Regions from separate parts of the Leisingera sp. XS_AS12 genome, predicted to be linked through region 1. Evidence: riboswitches for the same ligand, from Rfam matches in the RefSeq annotation. Region 1 holds a riboswitch; each other region holds the start of a gene.
The links. Region 1 has a riboswitch for cobalamin ahead of nrdH (glutaredoxin-like protein NrdH). Riboswitches for the same ligand answer to the same signal wherever they lie in the genome.
Positions count from the first base shown of each region.

Region 2: it holds a riboswitch for cobalamin, as region 1 does, so the genes downstream of both, AB9K35_RS17145 (TonB-dependent receptor plug domain-containing protein) here and nrdH (glutaredoxin-like protein NrdH) in region 1, are expected to answer to the same signal.
Region 3: it holds a riboswitch for cobalamin, as region 1 does, so the genes downstream of both, AB9K35_RS08735 (CbtB domain-containing protein) here and nrdH (glutaredoxin-like protein NrdH) in region 1, are expected to answer to the same signal.
Region 4: it holds a riboswitch for cobalamin, as region 1 does, so the genes downstream of both, AB9K35_RS19775 (hypothetical protein) here and nrdH (glutaredoxin-like protein NrdH) in region 1, are expected to answer to the same signal.

Region 1 covers NZ_JBGFGM010000065.1:11,704-15,908, forward strand. Annotated here, with positions in the region: gene nrdE (class 1b ribonucleoside-diphosphate reductase subunit alpha) at 1-1,580, opposite strand, end outside; gene nrdI (class Ib ribonucleoside-diphosphate reductase assembly flavoprotein NrdI) at 1,562-1,978, opposite strand; gene nrdH (glutaredoxin-like protein NrdH) at 1,983-2,204, opposite strand; cobalamin riboswitch at 2,305-2,497, opposite strand; gene AB9K35_RS03330 (DUF2218 domain-containing protein) at 2,561-2,845, opposite strand; gene AB9K35_RS03335 (MarR family winged helix-turn-helix transcriptional regulator) at 2,976-3,455, shown strand; gene AB9K35_RS03340 (TonB-dependent receptor plug domain-containing protein) at 3,488-4,205, opposite strand, start outside.
Region 2 covers NZ_JBGFGM010000111.1:119,755-123,959, forward strand. Annotated here, with positions in the region: gene AB9K35_RS17135 (GTP-binding protein) at 1-510, opposite strand, end outside; gene hisI (phosphoribosyl-AMP cyclohydrolase) at 590-1,063, shown strand; cobalamin riboswitch at 1,410-1,619, shown strand; gene AB9K35_RS17145 (TonB-dependent receptor plug domain-containing protein) at 1,776-3,659, shown strand; gene AB9K35_RS17150 (ABC transporter substrate-binding protein) at 3,663-4,205, shown strand, end outside.
Region 3 covers NZ_JBGFGM010000087.1:74,987-79,191, reverse strand. Annotated here, with positions in the region: gene cobF (precorrin-6A synthase (deacetylating)) at 1-485, opposite strand, end outside; gene AB9K35_RS08745 (hypothetical protein) at 558-1,061, opposite strand; gene AB9K35_RS08740 (CbtA family protein) at 1,129-1,827, opposite strand; gene AB9K35_RS08735 (CbtB domain-containing protein) at 1,832-2,002, opposite strand; cobalamin riboswitch at 2,036-2,254, opposite strand; gene AB9K35_RS08730 (DUF1636 family protein) at 2,349-2,675, opposite strand; gene cobA (uroporphyrinogen-III C-methyltransferase) at 2,672-3,406, opposite strand; gene AB9K35_RS08720 (cobyrinate a,c-diamide synthase) at 3,403-4,205, opposite strand, start outside.
Region 4 covers NZ_JBGFGM010000121.1:89,980-94,184, reverse strand. Annotated here, with positions in the region: gene AB9K35_RS19785 (DNA polymerase III subunit gamma/tau) at 1-1,253, opposite strand, end outside; gene AB9K35_RS19780 (protein-tyrosine phosphatase family protein) at 1,497-2,018, shown strand; gene AB9K35_RS19775 (hypothetical protein) at 2,091-2,495, opposite strand; cobalamin riboswitch at 2,609-2,826, opposite strand; gene AB9K35_RS19770 (SRPBCC family protein) at 2,966-3,433, opposite strand; gene nudC (NAD(+) diphosphatase) at 3,533-4,205, opposite strand, start outside.

The sequences.
Region 1 (4,205 bases):
CCATCGGCATATGTCGACCGCTCGAAACCCTTGAACACCTCGCCCTTCTCCTGCGCGATTTTGTTCGAGGCCCGCAGCGCGTGATACAACACGGCGCAAAAATAGATGTTGGTGAAATCAATGCCCTCGGCGCTGCCATAGTGGATGTGCTCGCGCGCCAGGAACCCGTGCAGGTTCATCTGCCCCAGGCCGATCGCGTGGCTTTCGTCATTGCCCCGCCGCACGGAGGGCACCGAGTCGATCGCGCTCATCTCCGACACCGCGCTCAGCGCGCGCACGGCGGTCTCCACCGTGGCCGCCAGATCGCCGCCATCCATCGCCTTGGCGATATTCATCGAGCCCAGATTGCAGGAGATATCCGTGCCCAGGTGCTTGTAGCTGAGGTCGTCATTGAACTCCGACGCCTCGTTCACCTGCAGGATTTCCGAGCAAAGGTTCGACATGGTGATGCGCCCGGCCACCGGATTGGCAGCGTTCACCGTATCCTCGAACATGATATAGGGATAACCGCTCTCGAACTGGATCTCCGCCAGAGTCTGAAAAAACTGCCGGGCATTGATCTTCTGCTTGCGGATGCGCGGATCATCGACCAGCTCGTGATAGCGCTCGCTGACCGAAACCTCCGAGAAAGGCACCCCGTGCACCTTCTCCACGTCATGCGGCGAGAACAGGTACATGTCCTCGTTTTTCTTCGCCAATTCAAAGGTGATGTCGGGGATTACCACGCCCAGTGACAGGGTCTTGATACGGATCTTCTCATCCGCATTTTCGCGTTTGGTGTCGAGGAAGCGCAGAATGTCCGGGTGGTGCGCGTTGAGGTAAACCGCCCCCGCCCCCTGCCGCGCGCCCAGCTGGTTCGCGTAGGAAAAGCTGTCTTCGAGCAGTTTCATCACCGGGATCACGCCAGAGGACTGGTTCTCGATGCCTTTGATCGGCGCACCATGTTCGCGGATGTTGGTCAGCATCAGCGCCACGCCGCCGCCGCGCTTGCTCAGCTGCAACGCCGAGTTGATGCCGCGGCCGATACTTTCCATGTTGTCCTCCAGCCGCAGAAGAAAGCAGGAGATCAGCTCGCCCCGGCTCTTCTTGCCGGCATTCAGGAAGGTGGGCGTGGCGGGCTGGAAGCGGCCGGTGATGATCTCCTCCATCAGCCGCAGCGCCAGCGCCTCGTCGCCGCGCGCCAGCGTCAGCGCCACCATCACCACGCGGTCCTCGTAGCGTTCCAGGTACCGGCCGCCATCGCGGGTCTTCAGCGTATAGGAGGTGTAATACTTGAAAGCCCCCAGGAAGGTCGGAAAGCGGAATTTATGCGCATAGGCCGCGTCCCAGATCCGGTGCAGGAAGGCGCGGTCATATGGCTCCAGCACCTCAGCTTCGTAGTAGCCTTCCTCAACCAGATACCCCAGCTTTTCATCCAGCGAATGAAAGAACACGGTGTTCTGGTTCACATGGGTCAGGAAATACTGCCGCGCCGCCTCCCGGTCGGCCTCGAACTGGATGTTTCCCTCCGCATCATAAAGGTTCAGCATGGCGTTCAGCGCGTGGTAGTCGCGCTCGCCGGCTACGCTGGAATCGAGCATTCCGTCCCCCAGAATTTCTGCAGCCCGGCGCGAACGCGGGCGATGTCGGTTTCGGTGCCGGCCAATTCAAAGCGGTACAGCACCGGCACATTGCATTTGCGGGCGATCACGTCGCCCGCCAGCGCGAAGGTTTCGCCAAAGTTTCGGTTGCCCGCGCCGATCACACCGCGCAGCAGCGCCCGCAGGGGCGGCTGGTTCAGCAGCCGGATCACCTGCTTGGGCACGGCGCCGCGCCCCTGCCCGTCCGCATAGGTCGGACAGATCAACACGAAGGGCGCGAGGATCTGCGGCAGCGGCTCGCCGTGGCGCAGCGGCAGGCGCGTGGCCGCAAGGCCAAGCCGCGTGGCAAAGCGATGGGTATTGCCGGAGCCGCTGGAGAAATAGACCAGCCCCGCCACGGCGTCAGGCCAGGCGAGCGATCATGTCGGGGCGAAAGCCCGCCCAATGGCTCTCCCCGGCGACGACCACCGGCGCCTGGCGATAGCCCATGTCCTGCACCTTCTGCAGCGCCGTACTGTCCTCGCTGAGGTCGATCACCTCATAGGCCAGCCCGCGCGCATCCAGCGCGCGGGTGGTGGCGGTGCATTGCACGCAGGCCGGTTTGGAATACACGGTGATGGTCATTGGTCTGGTCCCTATCTGCTGTTGCGGACAAGGGGACAGGGTCACGGGCGGCGCTGCAGGGGGCAGGCCGGTCCACGCACCCAGGCCCGCCGCCTGTGGTTCACGTCTCATCAGCCCTGGCAGGTCTCCTGGCTTGCGGCTCCGACGTCTGGCCCGCCTTCCCGGCGCCGGTGCGCCAGTGGCATATGGGGTTTGACTCGCCGCTTACAGTTGCGGGGGCAGCACCGGAATTACACCGGTTTCCCTCTTAGCCTCTGATGTGAATCACAGGCACCAAAGCCACTCCATATAGGGTTATACCCTAGCCACCCGTCAATATGTTGTTTTCGATATCCACAGGAAAAGCCGCACGGGTCTCAGCCCCGGTGCCACACCAGCGGGGCCGGGTCCTCGCGAAAGGCAAAGCGCAGCAGATGGCTTTCCACCACCTCGCAGGTCTGCGCCAGCTCGGTCGCGGTCGCGGACGTGACGTGTATGCTCAGCCGATCCGCGTCATGGCGCAGCTGCGCCAGACCGCAGACGAATTGCAGCTCCGCCCCCTCCGGGCTCTCGACGACCGGGATCTTGTGACCGAAATGGCGGACGAGGCGCGTATAAAGGCCTGCGGCCTGCGCCGAGTGGAAAACCGCGCGTGTTTGCATTGCTGCTCCTTAGAATTGATATTAGCCAAGATACTGGCAGATATTGATTTTAAACCGTTTCAACACGCCGCGCCCGGCATTGGTCTGCGTTCTGGGCGTTTGCATTGGTGCCACCTGAAAGGACGCGACCATGACCACCCGCCCCGGCCCCTCGCCGAACGCCGCCTTCTTCGGAGACGACGACGAAGCGATTGCCTACAACCGCGCCTGGTTCAACATCATGCGCGCCCACCGCAAGTTCCACCCGCGGATCGCGCGGGCGCTGAGGAGCCATGGCATCAATGACCCGATCTGGTACGAGATCCTGCTCGAACTGGAGCGCGCCGGTGCCGACGGCCAGCCGATGGCGGCGCTGGAGGACAAGCTGTTCGTGCCGCAATACGCGCTCTCCCGACATGTGGCCCGGATGGAAAAGGACGGGCTGCTGCGGCGCGAATTCATTGCCGACGGGCGGCGCAAGCAGATCCTCTTTCTCACCGACCGCGGCGCCGGGCTGCATGCGAAGATCTGGCCAACCTACTGGGAGGCGATGCAGACCGAGATCGGCCAGCATCTGACCACCGAGGAGGCCTATGCCCTGTCGCGCCTGCTGATCAAGCTGCTGCCGTGAAGCCGCGCCGCAGGCGGCTTCACGGCTGATCCTCAGAACCGCGCGACCGCCTCGATCATGAAGGTGCGCCCCGGCTCCTTCAGCGGCACGATCGAAGCATATTCGCCGCCATAGGTGGCCCGGTCGGCGTAGTCCGCGTCAAACAGGTTCTGCACCGAGGCCCGCAGGGTCACGCCGTTCAGCGACGGCGGGGTATATTCGGCGAAGACGTTCACGACCTCATAGCCGTCCAGCTCCTGGGTGCCCGCTCCGCCGGTGTCGTAGTCGCGGGCCAGATCCAGGCTGCCGCCCACGAGCAGGCTGTACTGCGGCAGTTCCTGCTGGACCTGCAATGCCAGCACCTGCCCCAGCGGTGCCCCCAGATCGCGCGCCTCGTAGCTGCCGGTAGAACCGCCGTTAAGCTCGATGTCGCTGTCGGTGAAGCTCAGCCGCACGAAACCACCAAGCCAGCCATAGGTCGCGCCCAGGCTGTAGCCTTCACTTTGGAAATCAATGTTGCCCGAGTTTTCACGCGCATTCTCGACCTCGGTGCGAAAGACCTCGGCCCCCAGCGTGAGATTGCCCGCGCTCCAGTCGACGCCGAGGTTGAAATTCTCGGCCCGCGAACTTTCCAGCCCGGCATAGGTCCAGCCCGGATCGAAGACATAGTTGTCTTCCAGCTGGATGCCGCCGAACACGCTCGAATACCCTGCCCGCAGCGACAGCGCGTCCGTCACCTTGTAGCGCGCCGACAGGTTGCCGCTGGCACCG
Region 2 (4,205 bases), on a different contig from region 1:
CCGCTTGGCAGCCCGGTTGGCCAGATCCCGCTTGGTCAGTACAATCCGGTCGGCCATGGCAACCTGTGCCTGCGCCTCGGCGTGCTGATTCAGCGTATCCTCGCCCAGAACGGAATCGACAGCGGTCACGATGCCATCCAATGCAAAACTGGCGGCCAATTCCTTGTCGATCAGCAAAGTGTGGTGGACCGGACCCGGATCCGCCAGCCCGGTGGTTTCAATCACCACGCGGTCAAACGCCAGTTCCCCTTGGGAGCGGCGGTTCAGCAGGGACATCAGCGTCCTCGACAGATCCCCGCGGATCGAGCAGCAGATGCAGCCGGCTGCCATCAGAACCACATCTTCGGCAGCCTCTTCGATCAGGTCATGGTCCAGGCCGGCATCGCCAAATTCATTGACAACAACCGCGATACGGCCCGCTGCGGGATCATGCAGCAGCCGGTTCAAAAGCGTGGTTTTTCCCGCGCCCAGAAAGCCGGTGAGCAAGGTGACAGGGGTCTGGCTTTGCATGTCGTGCCGCTCTTTCTGGTTGCGAAGCATGAATGGCCATGGTGTTATAAGATAACATAACAGAAAACAAGGTATCCAAGTGGACAAAATTCGTTTCGCCCCCCGCCTATCGGTCGAGGAAGTCGAAGAGGGCTGCGTGCTGGCACCCAAGTTCGGTCCCGACGGGCTAATACCCTGCATCACCACTGACGCGGACAGCAGCGAGGTTCTGATGCTTGGCTGGATGACTGCAGAGGCCCTGCGGCTGACGTTGGAGACCGGCGAGGCGCATTACTTCAGCCGCGCCCGTCAAACTCTCTGGCGCAAGGGAGCAACGTCTGGCTTGGTCCAGCAGGTTGTCGAAGCGCGTATCGATGACGACCAGGACGCCATCTGGCTGCGTGTGGCAGTTGCAGGCTCTGGTGCTTCCTGCCATGTGGGCTACAGGTCCTGTTTTTACCGGGCTATACCGACTGGAAGCGCAGCGGGTGCCCTGCTGGTTTTCATGGAAGACCAAAAGAGTTTTGATCCGGTTGCCACCTATGGCGATGCAGCGAACCCGACACAGCTGTGAGTTTTGCCGCCCAAATCAAAGGGAAGGCAACCACACTGTGGCATATCCAGCGCGTAAAGCACTTGGTGCGTGATATGGCCGGTGCCGGGCAGCTTGCCCTGATTACCGTTGTCGAAATGGACTGCGACGATCCCGGATGTCCGGGGCCGACCACCCATGTCACCATCCTTGGTGTGGATTTGACCCGCCGGGTCGTCACTGTCCATTTACCGGTTCATGCGATCCGGGCTGCACATCTATCGCTACTCCGGGCCTAAGGCCCGGAAGTGATTTCCAAAGGCTGCGGGTCTGCTTGTCTTGAAAAAACTGGGCTCTCGCTGTGCTTGACAAAGAATTTACTTTCGGCCTACATCGCAACCGTTCTGGTCCGGCTGGGAAACCACCCGGTTAATAGGGAACACGGTGAGGTGTAGCCAACAGGCGCCGAATCCGTGACTGCCCCCGCAACTGTGAGCGGAGAGCACTGCTGCAACAAGCCACTGCCCCAAGGGGTGGGAAGGCGTAGCAAGGCCTCGACCCGCGAGTCAGGAGACCTGCCAGGATGATCACCCTGTCCGGGTGCGGGGCGCGCCAAGGACAACGGACTTCCGTAGTGGTGGCATTTTCACCGTCTGCGGAGGCAGTGCCTCTCAAAGACTCCAAATTTTAATTTCTGCCCAATTTGGGCGGATGCTTGGCTTGTGGGCGCTCCCATAGGCCGTGAGGAAAAACTATGAGCAAGGTACGCCTGTCCTTGGCCGCGGCTTTGGCCGCTTCTCCAGCCCTGGCGATAGCCCAGGACTTCGAAATCACAGATCTGGGAGAAATCATCGTCTCTGGCGGCTTCACCCCGGTGGAAGCACAGAAATACGGTCGCTCGGTCTCGGTCCTGACCAGCGAAGAAATCAAAGAGCGCGGCATCACCACGGTCCAAAATGCCCTGCGGGCCATTCCCGGCCTGATGGTGAACGGTTCGGGTGACAGCTTTACCCAGGTTCGCATCCGCGGTGGCGAAGCCAATCATACTCTGATCCTGATTGATGGTATCGAAGCCTCCGGTGGGGACAGCGAGTATATCCTGTCGGGGCTGGATACTGCCAATATTGAGCGCATCGAGGTCCTGCGCGGCCCGCAATCGGTGTTCTATGGCTCCAATGCCTCGGCTGGGGTGATCAATATCATTACCAAGACTGGCGAAATTGGCACTGAATATGGCGGCAGTGCGGAGTATGGCACCGATGGCTACCGTGCTTCGGCACGTGTCTCGACACGAACTGAGCGTGGCGGCCTCTCCTTCAGTTTGGCTCATGACGAAGACGATGGTTACGACACTTCTGGTGACGGTGGTGAGGAAGACGGCATTCGTCGAACCACACTGCAACTGAAGGGGGACTATCTGGTTACGGACCACTTCCAACTTGGTTTTAATGTACGCACCTCAGAAGAACATTACGACAGTGATAGCACATCATGGAGCGCAACCGATCCGGCTGGCTATGTGGTGGATGATCCGACGCAATATGCCGACAGAGAGGAGCGTCTGGCACAGTTTTTTGCTGAACTGGATACACTGGGTGGACGTTTGAAGCATCGCCTGGCGTTCGAGCGTACAGACTATGACAGTGCCCGAAACGGCGGGGCTGCGACCGAAACAAAAACGGAAGCCGCCAAATATCTTCTGAGCTTTGGCCTGAATGGACAGCCTGCCGATGACGCCGATCATCTGCTCAACGCAATTCTGGAATGGGAAGAGGATTCCAGCAGCAGCAATCCTCTTTATGCGCGTAGAACCAACTCGATCGCCCTGGAATACCGTGGCAGCTTTGCAAATGGCCTGGACCTGCAACTCGGCGTGCGGCGCGACAATAACAGTGCTTTTGAAGATGCGACCAGTTGGAACGCCAGCGCCTCTTATACCTTTGCCGGTAGCGGCATACGTTTGCATGGCTCGGCGGGGACCGGTATCGTGAACCCCTCTTATTTCGAACTTTTCGCTAACTCGACTTTTGGTACCACGACCTATCTTGGCAATCCGAACCTTAAACCGGAAGAGAACCGCAGCTTCGACATCGGCGTCGAAGTGCCCTTCCTTCAGGGGCGCGGGCTGGTTGATGTCACCTACTTTGACGAAACCCTGACCGGCGAGATCGAAAACTATGTGGTGAACGCCACTACCAGGTCCTATCGCAACCAGGCCGGAGACAGTGATCGCAAAGGTATTGAACTCACCGCCAGCCTCGACGCCACCGAAAATCTCGACTTGCGCCTGTCCTATACCTACCTGGACGCGACCAATCCTGATGGCTCTGTCGAAATCCGCCGCCCGGAGCATGAGCTACTGCTCAGCGCAACCCTGCAGACTTTCCAGGGGCGCGGCTCGGTGACGGCTGATATGCGTCATATTGCGGGCAATTGGGACAGCCAGTTCTTTGGCTCCTATTCCACAGTGGAATTGCCCAATTACACCACGGTGGATCTGTCGGCGCAGTATGAGTTGAACAGCAACGTGGTGCTGACTGGTCGTATCACCAACCTGTTTGACGAGGAATATGCCGATGTCTGGGGCTATGCCAAACGTGGCCGGGCTGCCTATGTCGGCATAAGAGCTTCCTTCTGATCCATGCGCAGATTGTCCGGCATAGTACTTGCCCTGTTGTGGGCTACGACCGGTGCCTTTGCCGGGCCGTCTCGCGTGGTTTCGATGAACCTATGTACCGATCAGCTGGCAATGCTTTTGGCCGCACCTGGCCAGTTGATCTCTGTCTCCTATATCGCGCGGGATACCCGCGCCTCGGCCATGGTTGACGAGGCCATGGCTTATCCAATCAATCATGGCAGGGCAGAGGAGATTTATCTGCTCAAGCCGGATCTGGTGATTGCTGGCGCGTTTTCCACCCGGGCCACCACCGAAATGCTGCGGCGTTTGGGGGTGCCGGTGGTGGTGTTTCAACCTGCCGACTCCCTGACTGATGTACGCGACCGGATCCTGCAGATGGGCAAAGCTTTGGGGCGCGAAAGGGCGGCCCGCGCATTGCTGGCCGAATATGACGGTCAATTGGCGCAGTTGCAGGTGGCCATGGGCGCCCGCCCGCGCGCTGCGCTTTATTCGGCCAACAACTACACGACCGGTCCAAAGTCTCTGGCTGGTCAGATACTCGAGGCC
Region 3 (4,205 bases), on a different contig from region 1:
AAAGGGGCACCGATCTCGTTGAGAGGGATCGCATGGGCCGCGGTCAGGGCCTGGATCGAGGTAATGCCCGGGATCACCGTCAGCTTGAGGTCAGCGCGCTGTTGCAGCCGGTCGGCAATGCGCATGGTGCTGTCATAGAGCGAAGGATCGCCCCAGACGAGGAAACCCGCCTTGCCGCCGTCGGGCAGATGCGTGCTGATGTTCTGCCACCAGATCTCGGCAATGGCATCGTGCCAATCGTCGACCCGTTTGCGGTAGTCGCGGATGGTTTCGTCCCGCACCGGCAGGGAGAACTCGACGATCCGTGGGCCGTTGCCCTTGATTGCCTGGTGGCAGATTTCGCGCCGCAGCCCGGCCAGATCATCCTTGCCGCCCCCTTTGTTGGGGATCAGGATCAGGTCCTGCGCGTTCAGCGCGTCGATTGCCTGCAGGGTCATGTGCTGCGGGTTTCCGGTGCCGATACCGATCAGGCTGAGTTCGATCATGGCGGGGCCTTTCATGCGTGGACACGCCCCCTATGGAGCCGTGCCGCTGGTCTTGCAAGCGCGGGGTGACGGTCAGGTGCCCTCAGCGTCGGACGGCACGGTTGTCGTGGCCTCGACGGGCTGTCCCTCCACCGTCAGCGCGCTGTGGTTGTTGGTGTTCAGCGAGACCTTGACGACTGCCCCGGCAGGCAGCGACGGGAGGTGAATCCACTCTGCATAGAGCCGCGCAAGTTTTTCACCATTCACGTAGACATGGGCGTGGCCTTCACCGGGAACATTCTCCGCCGAAGCATTCTGCGGGGCAAAGCGGAAGTTCTGCGGCAGCACCTGCAGGTTCCAGCCGGACATGGGATCCTTGTGCAGACGTATGGCAATTCGGGGTGCATCCGGGCCCGACGGCAGATCGACCGCCGTCGCGTGGTCATGGGCCATCGCGCCCGCGTGGCCACCGCCGTGATGTGCCGGGTCGCCGTGGTCGTGGCCGTCAAAAGTGATGCCATTGCCAGCCGCGGTGACAAAGCCGATGCCGCCTCCGAACAGCAGTCCGATGGCAAAGAGAGCGAGAGAACGGGACATCAAGTCTTCCTCGGACAAGAACTGTCCCCGCCGGACTTCTCCGGCGGGGCGCAAGAGGGCAGCCGGGTCAGGCCGCTGCGAGCGAGCGCTTGCCTTCGGTCTGCCAGAAGTGGCCGGCAAAGGCCCCCAGCAGCACCCAGGCCGCCATTCCGACCCCGAAGGCACGGGCGGCAAACAGCGCGCCGATCTCGGTCGGCACCGGTCCCGAGAAACTCTCGGGTTCGGGGGCGCCGATAACATGCGGCGCCAGCAGCAGTAACGCGGCGATCAGGTAGCTGACCATGTTGCCGCCAAAGGCGATCAGCCACATGGCCACGCCCGCGGTGGCTACGGTGGCGGTCCACCAGATCTGGCGCAGGCCGACATCCGCGGCCGCGACGCCGGGCACCTCGGGGGCCAGCGACAGGCCGGGCGCGAAGTGGAAGGTCACGAAGCCTGCCACACCCCAGAGCAAACCGCTGCGCGCGTTGATCGCATGGCCCTGACGCTCGGCAACCGACATCAATGCAACCATGACCAGCGCATAGCCGGTGTAGGTGAGCATGGTGAAGATGACGCTCAGCCCGTCGCGCACCGGATCGGCGAACAGGCCGGGCAGGTCGGGATGGGCCGACACGGCCTCGGCGCCGAAATGCACCAGTTCACCGCCCTCGTAGAGTTCGGCGTGGAGCAGAACAGGCTGCACGAAATAAAGCTGCAGCAGGGCGGTGATCAGCCCTGCTGCAGCGCCAGCGAACAGGCCGCTGGTCAAAATACGACTGAACATGGCCTTAGTGGCAGGGGAAGCCGGTTGCGTGGCGTACATCGTGCGCCGCGTCATGCAGCGCGGATGCCTGCACATGGCCGGTCAGCGTGAGGATCCCCAGCCCGAGAACCACGGCAAACAGGGCCGGGATTACGGAAGTGCCTGCGGCAGAAGCGTTGAGCGTCTTGGTCGTCATTGATGGTCTCCTTGCCGTCACACCCGACGGCGTAAGTTTTCATTCGCACACGGCCGGTCTCCTGACTCGCGGGTCGCTGCTGCTCTCCTCCTTCCCGGCGTCTTGCGCGCCAGTGGATGCCGGAGAGCCGCTCGCCGCTCACAGTCGCGGGGGCGGTTGAGGCTGCGGTGCCGCGATTTGGTCCACCGTCCTCATTCCCGTTTCAGTCCTGGTGCTTGGGCACCTTTGGACACCGTATTCAATGGTAATGCCTCGCGGGGGCGATTCCGGTCAAGGAAGAAACCGCCCCTTGACCGGTTGTCTGCGGCATATCTGCGGGCCGCGGGGGCAGATTGGCGGTGCGAGGTCAGCCCGGGATGCGGGCAATCGCCTTGAAGCGCAGCTTGCCCAGCGGGCGGGCATCGGCGAAATTGCCGTCAGCGCTGCGGGCGTACAGGCGCAGAAAGGTCAGCACGTCCGGCAGATCGCCAGCGGAAATTTCACCGAACAGATAGGCGGTCTTGCCGGATTGGCGCACCGCCAGTGTTTGCGGCCGCTGGCAGCCGGACATGCAGTCCACCTGCGTCAGATGGGCCGCGATCCCTGCGCGCTCCAGTGCCGCGGCGACCTGCCCGGGCAGGGCAGGGTCCGCATCGCGGCAGGTGCGGCACAGGGTGAGGGTCGGCACGCTCATGCGCCGGGCAGGTCCTGATCTGCCAGCGGCCCGTAGAGGATCAGCACCGGGGCGGTGGTTTCCATGGCGCGCAGCACCTGCGGCAGTTCACCGACTGTGTGGCAGAACAGCTTCTGCTCCGGGGTGGAGACGCCCTGCGCCACCAGCGCGTGGGTCTCCGCAGGCAGCCCGGCCTCCATCAGCTTTTCCGCCAGCGCGACGAAGGTACGCTTGCCCATATAGACCACGGTGGTGGCCTGCGGGTCGGCCAGCGCCGCCATGTTCAGATCGTCCGGCAGCCCGCCGGTCACGTCATGGCCGGTGATGAACTGCAGCCGCCGCGCGGTCAGCCGACGGGTGAGCGGGATATTGGCCGCCGCCGCCGCCGCCGAGGCCGCGGTGACGCCTGGCACGATCTCAAACCCGATTCCGGCTTCGCGCAGGGCGGTGATTTCTTCCTCGAGACGGCCGAAGACGCCCGAGTCGCCGGATTTCAGTCGCACCACCCGCAGCCCGGAGGAGGCATAATCGACCAGCAGCTGGCTGACATGGTCCTGCTTGGGCGAAGGTCGCCCGGCGCGTTTGCCCACGCCCACCAGGTCGGCATCGGCACGGGCATGGCTCAGGATCGGGCCAGAGGACAGATCATCGAACAGGATCGCATCCGCCGTCTCCAGCCGTTTGACGGCTTTCACGGTCAACAGCTCCGGATCGCCGGGCCCGGAGGAGACAAAGCTGACAAAGCCGCTCATGCGCGTTCTCCGGTGATCAGGTGGAAGAAGGTGCCGGTCACATTGCACTTGACCGATCCGGTCTCGGGCACCGGGTTTCCGTCGGCGTCCATGACATTGGCCAGCGGCGCGTCGGGTTCTTCCAGAATGGTGGAATAGTGGAATTCGTGACCGCGCAAGGCGGTGCCGGCAGCAAAGCCGGGTATCTCCGCCTGCAGCACCGCGCGGCGGTAGCCGAGGTGGAATTTGCGCTTCTCATAAGACGTCACCAGCCCCAGCAGGCCCAGCATCTGGTGGCGGTTGCCCTGCTTGTCGATCAGCGCCTCGCCGAGCGCCATGTAGCCGCCGCATTCGCCGTGCACCGGCTTGGTCTGCGCGTGTTTCCGAACGCCCGCGCGGAAGGTCTCTGCCGCGGCCAGCGCCCCGCCATGCAGTTCGGGATAGCCTCCGGGCAGCCAGACCAGGTCAGCGTCCAGGGCCGGGGGCTCATCCGCCAAGGGCGAGAAGGGCAGAATCTCGGCGCCAGCGGCACGCCAGCCTTCCAGCAGGTGCGGGTAGGTGAAGGAAAACGCCGCATCGCGCGCCAGCGCAATGCGCTGCGCGGGCGGTGTGGGCAGGCTGGCGGGTGCCGGGGCCTGACCGGACAGCGCCGCGGATTTGATCGCTTCCAGATCCACATGCTCGCGCAGGAAGGCGGCGTAGCCTGCGATGGCGGCTTCCAGATCGGGGTGTTCGACTGCCTGGATGAGGCCGAGATGCCGCTCCGGCAGGGTCAGGTCACCGCGGCGGGGCAGGGAGCCCAGCACCTTGATGCCTGCCT
Region 4 (4,205 bases), on a different contig from region 1:
CCCGGGGCGCTGCCCATGCCACCCATACCGGCCATCGCGCCACCGCCGGGGCCATTCGGCGGCAGGGGCGGCGGGGTGGCATCTTTCAGCTTGCGCACCAGTTCCTCGGGGGTGGGCAGGTCGGCCACATGGGTCATGCGGATCACCGCCATCTCGGCGGCCATCATCGCGTTGGGGGCGGCGGCCACTTCCTCCAGCGCCTTCAGCAGCAATTGCCACATCCGGCTGAGCACCCGCATGTGCAGGGTTTCGGCCATCGCCAGGCCGCGGGCGCGCTCGTCCGGGCTGACGGTGGGGTCCTCGGCGGCGTCGGGGGTGATCTTGACGACCGAAACCCAGTGGGTGATCTCGGCCAGGTCGCGCAGCACCGCCAGGGGATCGGCGCCTTCGGCATATTGCGCGCTGAGCTCGGTGAGGGCGCCTGCGGCGTCGCCGCGCAGGATCATGTCCATCAGGTCCAGCACCCGGCCGCGGTCGGCCAGGCCCAGCATGGCGCGGACCTGATCGGCGGTGGTCTCGCCCGCCCCGTGGGAGATCGCCTGGTCCAAGAGAGAGGTCGCATCGCGGGCCGAGCCTTCGGCGGCGCGGGTGATCAGCGCCAGCGCGTCATCGGCAATCTCGGCCCCTTCGGCGGTGGCGATCCTGCGCAACAGCGAGATCATCACCTCCGGCTCGATGCGGCGCAGATCAAAGCGCTGGCAGCGCGACAGAACGGTGACCGGCACCTTGCGGATCTCGGTGGTGGCAAAGATGAACTTCACATGCGCCGGCGGCTCCTCCAGCGTCTTCAACAGCGCGTTGAAGGCGGAGGTCGACAGCATGTGGACCTCGTCGATGATGTAGATCTTGTAGCGCGCGGAGGCGGCGCGGTACTGCACCGAGTCGATGATCTCGCGGATGTCGCCGACGCCGGTGCGGGAGGCGGCGTCCATCTCCATCACGTCGACGTGGCGGCCTTCCATGATCGCCACGCAATGTTCGCACTTGCCGCAGGGGTCGGTGGTCGGGCCGCCGGTGCCGTCGACGCCGATGCAGTTCATGCCCTTGGCGATGATCCGCGCGGTGGTGGTCTTCCCGGTGCCGCGGATGCCGGTCATGATGAAGGCCTGGGCGATGCGGTCGGCGGCAAAGGCGTTCTTCAGCGTGCGGACCATGGCGTCCTGGCCGACCAGGTCGGCAAAGGTCTCGGGCCGGTATTTGCGCGCCAGTACCTGGTATTGGGATGGGCCGCTTTCGCTGGGGGTGTCGCTCATGGTGTCTCGTGCCGGATTCGGATTGGTTATGCCGCGTATCGCGCAGGGTATTGGAGCGCGCCCGGTTCGTCCACCGCAGAAGGGCGGCGCGGGGCGGCGGAAAAACCTTTTGGGATTTGCGGCTGGCGCGGCTAGACTCGGTGGTAAGGCCCGGGTGGGATCGGGCGGGGCGCGCGCAGGCAGGGAGGCGCCATGCATTCTGACAAAACCTCTGGGGTGGCGGAGCAGCCGACGCCCGCGCCGATGGCGGCTCACGATCCCGTCAATCTGACCCTTCATGCCCTTTCGGTTGGGGGCGGTCTGCTGGCCCTGTGCAAGCTGCCGGGGAGCGGTGGCGATTATGTCGGTGATCTCGCGCAGATCAACGCGTGGAAGCCGGGGCTGGTGATCTCGATGACAACGGAGGCGGAGCAAGTCGCCGCGGGCGGTGTGCGCCTGGGCGCGGATCTGCAAAGCATGGCCTGTCGCTGGATCCATTTGCCGGTGGCGGACTTCGACACCCCGTCGAGACGGGTGGCCCTGAAATGGCCGACCGCCAGCCGCAAGGCGCGGCGCGCGCTGGCCGGAGGCGGTCGGGTGCTGGTGCATTGCAAGGGCGGCTGCGGGCGCTCTGGCATGGCGGTGCTGCGGCTGATGATCGAAGCCGGAGAGCTGCCGGCGCAGGCGCTGGCGCGACTGCGCAGCTTGCGCCCCTGCGCGGTGGAGACCCAGGCCCAGATGGAATGGGCCTATGCCGGTCGCATGCGGCTGCGGCGCCCCAGCTGAAGACGTGCAGCAGCCGGGGGCGGACCGCCAACGGCGCAGGTCGCGGGCGGGGTAGCGGGGGGGCGGAGGGCGTCAGCCGAGCGAAACCTGCGTTGCGGCTTGTGCGTGGGCGGGGTTCGGGATCGCCTCGATCAGGGCGCAGGGGCGCGCCGTTGCGGTGGTGGCAGCAAAGCCACTGTCGCCGGGGCTGAACATGGCATCGGCAAAACGGTCAAGCCCGGCCCGCGAGGTCTGGGCCTCGACACCGCAGTAGATGCGGATCCTGTCATGGCTGGCGGCGAATTGCGCCGGGCAGGACTTGGGGCAGCCGTCCAGCACGGTGTTGCCGGTGATTTCAAAATCCTCCTGCGTCAGCGGACGCGCCTGCGTCAACGCCGCCGCCAGCCGGGTGATCATGCGTTCCGCTGCCGGGCAGGGACGGCCCAGGTCGGGACAGTCGGTGGCCGTGTAGCCGTGGGTCTGGTCGCTCCAAATCATCAATGCGCCCTCCGCGCGTGGCGGGGCAGAGGGGCAGGGGGAGAAGCGGTGCCAGTCCGCCCGTCGCCGGGCAACCGCAGCCGTCAGACCCTGCCCGGACGCCCCGTCCGGGTTCGAGTTTCACATGTGATGGCAGGTCTCCTGACTTGCGGGTCGATGCTGATCCGGTCCTTCCCGGCCCGAGGGCCAGTGGATTGTCCGGGGTCGCTCGCCGCTTACAGTTGCGGGGGCAGTTGCGGACTTGTCCGGCCTGAGGCCGGACGCACCGCATTCCCTTTTCATCCCGGCCACGATCCGTCGCGGCGCGGGAACCATCCCCTTAGCGGTAGCGGCTGCTGACCCGGCGCGTCAATCGCAAATCCGCATCCGCCACCGGAGGAACGGAGCGTAAGGCGACCGCGCGGCGGCCGCAGGTCTGCCTGCAATGGTCTTGCCACGCGGGCGTCAGCCGGGGTTGTCGGGCGATGCGATCAGGCGGTGCTCTTCAGCCGCGCCTCGGTCAGGCCCGCGTAATCGGCCAGGCGCAGTTTGAAGCGACGGTTGAGGTTGTTGCGCGCCAGTTTCAGAGACTGCAGCAGCAACCGTCCGGTCAGGGTGCTTGCCTCCAGTTTCAGCCAGACCGAGAGGCGGGTGCGCTGGGGGGACAGGGCCACCAGCTCCACCTCCATGCGGCCATCCAGGCCGCTGCCACCGCCGGTGATGGTCATGCCGGTCACCGGCGAATAGTCGGCCAGGACCAGCCGGGCCTGACGCTGCTTGCCGCGGAAGGCAAAATTCAGATCCCAGGTCAGCCCCGCCTCGGGGTGGGCAGGATCGCCGGTGCGCTGCACCTCGATGCTGCGGCGCAGGGCGGAGCGTTCCATCATTTCAAAGTCGGAGATCGCCCCAAAAACGTCCGCAATGGGTGCTTCGATATCTTCGTTGCCTTTGAATTCCATGCTCGCCTGCCTGTCCCGAATGTCTGATGTGCGTGCCTGTTGTACCCCGTGCGGTGACAGGGGGGAGCGTGCCTCTCGCGCTGGACACAAATATGCGCTCTAGTCCAGCGTGTCCGCAAGCCAGTTCTTGAGCAGAAAATGCGCAATTGCGCCTTTTCGGGCCGGTTTGATCAACGGGTGTTCGCCGGCAAAGGCCGCCATCATCTCCTGGCGGCTGACCCAGAGCGCGTCTTCGATCTCGGCCGGGTCGATGGTGATGTCGCGGCTCAGCGCGGTGCCGGCGCAGCCGAACATCAGCGACATCGGAAAGGCCCAGGGCTGGGAGGCAAGGTAGCTGACCGCGCCGACCTCCACGCCGGTCTCCTCCAGCACCTCGCGCCGGACGGCGGCTTCCAGCGTCTCGCCCGGTTCGACAAAACCGGCCAGCAGCGAATACATCCCCTCGGGCCAGCCGGGCGAGCGGCCAAGGAGCACGCTGTCGCCATGGTTGATGAGCATGATGACCACCGGATCGGTGCGCGGGAAATGCGGCGCCTTGCAGGCAGGGCACAGCCGTTGCCAGCCCGCCTGCGCGATGACGCTGGGCGCGCCGCAGCAGGCGCAGAACCCGTGGCTGCGGTGCCAGGCCAGAAGCGCCTTTGCCGTGGCGGCCAATTCGGCTTCCAGCGGCGTGAGCATGGTCATGATGCGGCGCAGTTCGGCGAAGACGTGGCCCTGCGGCAGTTCCGGGTGTTGCTGTTCGCTGGCGTCGCTGAAGGCCTCGAGCGACGCT